DNA from 2 places in the Paenibacillus sp. FSL K6-1230 genome. Region 1 is predicted to be linked to the other one. Evidence: predicted binding sites of a transcription regulator. Region 1 holds the regulator's gene; the other holds the start of a gene.
What was found. Region 1 encodes CtsR, which represses protease genes until heat stress. Its sites were predicted from a motif close to ATGGTCAATAAAGGTCAAACA; they were not measured.
Positions count from the first base shown of each region.

Region 2: clpP (ATP-dependent Clp endopeptidase proteolytic subunit ClpP) is a predicted target of CtsR. The motif match lies at 1,384-1,404, and genes of this name have one in related genera.

Region 1 is NZ_JBBOCK010000001.1:5,577,066-5,580,484, reverse strand. It holds gene MKX74_RS24835 (GNAT family N-acetyltransferase) at 1-758, shown strand, start outside; gene MKX74_RS24830 (CtsR family transcriptional regulator) at 1,232-1,693, shown strand; gene MKX74_RS24825 (UvrB/UvrC motif-containing protein) at 1,864-2,388, shown strand; gene MKX74_RS24820 (protein arginine kinase) at 2,415-3,419, shown strand, end outside.
Region 2 is NZ_JBBOCK010000001.1:183,635-187,053, reverse strand. It holds gene MKX74_RS00900 (sugar-binding transcriptional regulator) at 1-764, opposite strand, end outside; tRNA gene MKX74_RS00895 (tRNA-Arg) at 1,229-1,303, shown strand; gene clpP (ATP-dependent Clp endopeptidase proteolytic subunit ClpP) at 1,527-2,123, shown strand; gene MKX74_RS00885 (DUF3298 domain-containing protein) at 2,349-3,419, opposite strand, start outside.

The DNA of each region.
Region 1 (3,419 bases):
AATTCCCCCTCAAGACAGTGGAGGAAGGCGAGGTCCGACGGGATATTCGTGATATTGCCATTTTAAGCTCAATTTATGACGTCTATGCACGTCGATATAACGGAACCTTGGCACGTAGTGAGAGCTGGTGGCAGGAGCGGGTATTCCGTGACCACCGCTATACAGCAGTATATTATAACGTCAAGGGTGAACCTGAAGGTTACGTGCTGTATAAGATTGAAAATAGAGAGCTGTTGTGTAATGAATTGGTCTTCACCACTGAACGGGCTAGACGTGGGCTATGGACTTATTTAGCCAATCACGATTCAATGGTGGAGCGAGGCATCTTTACATACGTTCCTATGGATGACGCAATGCCTTACCTGCTTCAAGACCCGAGGATACAACAGGAGATTATTCCTTATTTCATGGGTAGAATTGTCGATGCATCTGCATTCTGGTCCCAGTATCCTTTTGTTCCAGCTGCAGAGGAGACCAGGTTCACGCTTGCACTTACAGATCCATATGCACCTTGGAATGATGGTGTCTGGGAGATCGTTATCTCAAGTAGTGGTCAGGGTAGCTGGCGTCCATCCAACCTAGAGGCAGAGAAGGCTGATCTCACCTGTGACATTCAGGCTTTGACTGCCATGATGATCGGCTACAGGGATCCGATTTATTTGTCCACATGGGAAAAGCTCCAAGGTAGCTCTAGTATCGCTGCCACATGGGCAGCGCGCTTACCACAAGCTACTACTCATTTAATGGATCACTTCTAAGCGGACCCTTTCAAAGTTGCAGAATTGTATAGTTTAGCATAAATAAGTTCAATAACACAGGCTCCTATGTTAGGGGCCTGTGTTTTATATTTGGAACGATTTGCGGCGAAACCTCTCTGGAACGATTAAGAACGCCAAAAAGTGCAAAAAATAAAAACAGGATGACTTGGCAAATGAGAAAATTATGTTATAATAAAAACAAAGTCAAAGAAAGTCAAAGTCAACGAAGTTCAAATGTCTATGTAGCTTGGGTAAGCTTTGGTCTTTTGGAACAGTCTTTGATTTTTCAGACCGTGTAGGTCGAAAAACGAATCAAGCGTTATGGTGGATAAGGTCCTTTTTACAGGGGTTGAGCTGCTGTAGGGCTTATTTTTGCAAGATTCGTGGCTTTAGTCTTTGGTTAAGTTGTGTATACGGCACACTCTGTGGAGCACAGAGCAATTCCTGTGTCTTCATCAGTGGAGGATGATGAAATGCGTAATGTTTCTGATATTATCGAACAATATCTGAAAAGCATGCTGGTCGAGAGTCCTGAAGGATTAGTGGAAATCCAGCGCAACGATTTGGCTGACCGCTTCTCTTGCGTGCCTTCCCAAATTAATTATGTTATAAGTACACGGTTCACCCTTGAGAAAGGCTATCTCGTTGAAAGTAAACGCGGAGGCGGCGGGTATATTCGCATTCAGCGAATTGAGCTACCAGCTCAGCACATACTGCATACTCATCTGCACCATACGATAGGAGATGAGATTAGCCAGACCGCAGCAGAAGGGTTAATCTATCAGTTGGAGGAAGCCCGTGTGCTGAACAGGCGGGAGGCAGCAATCATGAAAGCAGCGATCTCCAGAGAGTCTTTGGCATTAAAGCTTCCACTAAGGGACCAGTTGCGGGCGCGAGTCTTCAAGGCGATGCTTATAGCACTTCTCGCCAGATAAAGCCTTCTTCGGCAGTATAGAGCAGGACCGAGTTCCACTCAGTTGAGCTACATCTATAGTGCTGATGGAGGTTGAACCAAGACATGTAGCCTGATGGGATTAGTCCGTTGGTCAGGAATTCTTGACTGATTGTGATCAAGTCTGGGTTACATTATAAAGGAGGTACTTGTATGCTGTGCCAAGAATGTAATAAGAGGCCGGCAACGCTCCATTTCACCAAGATCGTGAATGGAGAGAAGACGGAATTTCATATCTGTGAGGCCTGTGCCAGGGAAAAGGGTGAGCTCATTCCCGGAACCTCTAACGGATTTTCTATTCACAGTCTATTATCAGGCCTTCTTGATTTTGATCCTGCTAATAAGAGTCAGATGCAGGGAGCTTCCGCACCACAGGCTACACGGTGTGAGGAATGCGGAATGACCTATTCTCAATTCAGCAAGATCGGGCGCTTTGGCTGCAGCTCTTGCTATAAATATTTTGATGAACGACTAGATCCGTTGTTCAAGCGTGTGCATGGTGGCACTACACATGTGGGCAAGGTGCCTGTGCGTACTGGCGGCAAAATGAAAGTCAGACGGCAAGTGGATGAACTCAAGCGTGAGCTGCAATTCAAGATCCAGCAGGAAGAGTTCGAATCAGCTGCACAATTGCGCGATCAGATCCGCGAGCTTGAAAAACAGATAGCCCAAGAGTAAAGTTGGAAAAGTAGGAGGGATGCGACATGCCTAATCTCCGATTCACCGAACAGCCCTTAAGTGAGTGGATGCGCAGCGATGCTGTGGACTCTGAGATTGTAATAAGCAGTAGAGTCCGGATCGCACGCAATCTACAGCATTTTCCCTTCCCTATGCTTGCCACGAACCAGCAATCGGAAGCGGTGTTGAACAAGCTCAGTGAGGTGCTGGAGCAAGAGGAAATGAAGGAGTACGGTGCTTTTCATTTGCTTAAGATTCCCGAGACCAGTGATCTGGATCAAAGAGTGTTGGTGGAGAAGCATCTGATTAGTCCAAATCTGGCCAGTGAATCTCGCAATGGTGCCGTGATGATCAGCGAGAACGAGGCCGTAAGTATTATGATTAATGAGGAGGATCACCTACGTATTCAATGTCTGTATCCCGGCTGTCAGGTCAAAGAGGCTTGGCAAAAGGCAAGCAGTATTGATGATGTCTTTGAGGCAGCTGTAGATTATGCCTTTGATGATCGACGTGGTTATCTGACCAGTTGTCCGACCAATGTAGGTACTGGACTGCGGGCCTCTGTCATGATGCACCTGCCAGCTTTGGTTATGACCCATCAGATTAATCGAATTTTGTCTGCTGTCTCACAAGTGGGGCTGACGGTTAGAGGAATTTATGGGGAAGGCAGCGAAGCAGTAGGGAATCTGTTCCAGGTCTCCAACCAGATTACGCTGGGACAGACCGAGGAGGAGATCATAGAGAACCTTCACGGTGTCGTACTGCAGATTATTGAGCATGAGAGAGCAGCCAGAGAGCGTCTGATGAATGAATCGATATTGCGGATTACAGACCGCATTATGCGATCCTACGGTATCTTGTCTTATGCCACTGTCGTCGAATCCAAGGAAGCCGCTCAGCGGTTATCTGATGTACGACTTGGTGTGGATATGGGCATCCTGGAGGGACCCTCGATTCAGACATTAAATGAGCTGCATGTCATGACGCAGCCGGGCTTCCTGCAAAAGAAATTTGGAGGTGAGCTCGACAAT
Region 2 (3,419 bases), 5.4 Mb from region 1:
AGCCTGCGCCGGCGGGCCATCTCATTGGCATTCCCGATGCCATGAATGATAATTCGACTTTTACGGATAATACTGACAATCTCCTGAACGCTCTGATCCTGATGCAATGATTCATAAGCATGGTTACTAAGCAGATCAGGGACGTGAAGCAGTCGGTACTGGGCACCAACCTTGCGTGCCATAGTGGAAGCAATCGTGTTCGCTTGCATCTCCATGCTCTCGCCAAGTCCGCCGCGTGCGGGTACGAACCATCCACCGCGAATCGGGCCTGTGGGCGGTGTAGTCAACTGCTCGGCCACCTCGGCAATCGTAGTGCCACCAGTGACGGCAATGATATCCTCATCCCCCATAATCCCCAGAAGGGCTTTGGCGCCCGCTCTTCCCAGTTCTCTTCTCGCAAGAGGCGAGCTATCCGAGTCACCGGGTACAACGACAACCTTCCTCAGGTTGTACATCTGACGAATCTGTTCCTCGAGCAGGGACAATCCGAACAATTCCTTGGCAATCGGCTCAAGCCGCTCTAGCAGCTCGTATCCGGCCTCGCTCACCCTCATGCCTACATGATCAATCTCCAGAAGCCCTTGGGCCTTCAACAGATCGGTTTCAGCTCGCAGTACACGTTCTGTCATATGAAGGGATGACGCCAGCGTTCGGCGGCCAACCACCTCAGACAGCATGATCTGATGCAGGATGGTATATCTTTTTTTCAAAACTTCCGTGAGATCAGGCAGAAGCTGCTTCTGTATTTCTAATATATTTCGCATGCTTTCCACTCCTGCAGACTTCTATTCTGCTCTAACTCACAATCAGATGGTACAGTCCATCTCAAACCTAGCTGGTCTCAAAATGTCCCGGGTTAACTTTTTAAGTCCCACAGTTATTCTACCCAATATTTGCTTCAGAAGCAAGTGCCCCGAACCTATATTTCACTACCTTTTTGCCCTTTATACATAAGTAAGGAATCTTTACGTCAAAAAAACAGATTCAGGCTATAAATTTTGCAAAAAGATACATCTTCCGTTAGGTATTGGTCAGTTATGTTACCCTAGGTGGCATGTTATATCGGTAAATATCCATAGATCACATAATAAGCGTGCGCTCTAATCAGATACTTGCTTTTTCATTCCACTTAGCATATAATCAACTTTGCTCGCCAATTAGTGAATTAGCTAGTTAATTAGTTAGTTAGAGAATATAATTGATTGAGTAGTGCTTTAATAAATAGCATGCGCCCGTGGTCCAATGGATATGACGTAGGCCTCCGGAGCCTGAGATCAAGGTTCGATTCCTTGCGGGCGCGCCATACTTTCTAAGAACTTGTACATAAGCACTTATTATATTGTTAACCATGTAAGAGCGGATTCGCTCTTTTTTTGATTCTTTAGTTTGACTTTCTTTGACTTTTTGATTTAAATTGTTTATGATGTGGTTATTAAGGTAACAGTTTAATGGGAAGGGACTTTGGAAGAATATATTCTAAGACCTTTCGCAACACATAATCGAACTAATTTAAGGGAGGTTTTTACGTGAGTTACATTCCTATGGTCGTTGAACAAACCAATCGCGGCGAACGCGCCTATGACATCTATTCCAGATTGCTGAAGGATCGCATTATTTTCCTCGGTTCTGATGTAAATGATGTTGTTGCCAATTCCATTATCGCTCAAATGCTGTTTCTGACTGCGGAAGATCCGGAAAAAGACATCCACTTGTACATCAACAGTCCTGGCGGCTCGATCACAGCCGGCATGGCGATCTTCGATACTATGCATTTCATTAAGCCTGATGTATCTACCATCTGTGTAGGTATGGCTGCTTCGATGGGCGCATTCTTGCTGAATGCAGGGGCCAAGGGCAAGCGCTTCGCCCTTCCGAACAGTGAGATCATGATTCACCAGCCGTTGGGCGGAGCCCAAGGACAGGCGACAGACATCGAGATTCGTGCACGTCGCATCCTCAAGATGCGTGACAAGCTGAACAAGATTCTGGCTGAACGCACAGGACAGCCGCTGGAACGGATTGAGAAGGACACCGACCGCGACTATTTCATGTCCGCTGAGGAAGCCAAGGAATATGGTCTGGTTGACCAAGTGATCTCGAGCACTCCACCACAAGGTGTCTAATACACTTTGCCTGAGGGTATGGCGTGACCTAGTACCACGGCAATAGTTGACAGAACAAATAAGCCGCCTCCGGTTATAGCCGAAGGCGGCTTATTTAGCTTTTTCACTCTGTCCTGTAGGTAGCTTGTTTATGTTTCCTTTGATACAGTGTGTAATTTCTTGGTTTGACTGTGTATTCAGGTCTTCTCTTGAGTCGCTGTGAAAGTAGCTATTCTTAGCATATTCTTAACGAGAGAAGGGGGCCTTCCCTTGTGGCAGCAATGAGCTATATGGGAATACGAACTCCGGAATCCCGGCAGCATAAGCCGTATACTCATATTGCTGGAAGAAGATCACGACGCCAGCAGGAGACAGGTAGAAATCCTGATCCTTGCCAATGCCCTTGAAATCCCCAAGATATCCACCATGGTTCGTAACTTGTGGAGTCAGCTTGTCATTTAGCGCCTTCAGGTAATTCGGGTTCGCCCCCAATACGTCTTCCAGCTTCAGCAGCTGTCCATCCTTCAGAGAGAAGGTGTAGCCTTTACGGACTGTCATCCCGTGTGCTCCGCCAAGGTATCCATACTCATCCACAACCAGGCTGACGACATCAGCTTGAAGATCCGTTACCAAATAGTTATTCTCAAATTGAAATGGATGGTCTGCCGTCGGGCCGCCAGTCTTTACAGATTCTTTGGAAGCAGCCGCCAACTCTTCCGCACGCTTCTTCAGGATCTCGTTGATCTTGGCTATTCCGGGATAGTCTCCCTCTAATTTCAATGTATGAATATCATATTGAACCGTAGGCTCTTCCTTCTGCAGCACAGGCTCCATTGACCATTTTAAAAGCTGATTCTTCCCCGCACTCATCCGAACCTGCTTACTCACACCGTCCCACGCCGCCTGGACGCCCAGATAATTCTTCACCACACCAATCGGTATATAGAGCTTACCGTTCTTCTTAGTTCCTTCCATACCCTTCATATAAACCTGGTTCACATTCAAGAACAGCTCTTCATCGCTCCCGTCATAAATACGAACCTTGTTCTGTCCACCATTAATTGTATAGGTCAAGCTCTCGGCATCATAAGAGACACCCAGCTTCAGATCATCACGCAATGCGGATACAGGAATCATAGTCTTACCTTGAATCAACAAGCCCTTATCCTTAAGCTCTTGTCCCCCCCAGAACAGCTTCACTTGTTGATTCTGAGCTTCTTCTACGGTCGATGAAGCCCAGGTAGACGATACAGGCAACACCGCCCCTGTAACTACTGCTGTAGCCAGCAGCAGGCGCCCTATAGGCTTAGTGTAGTA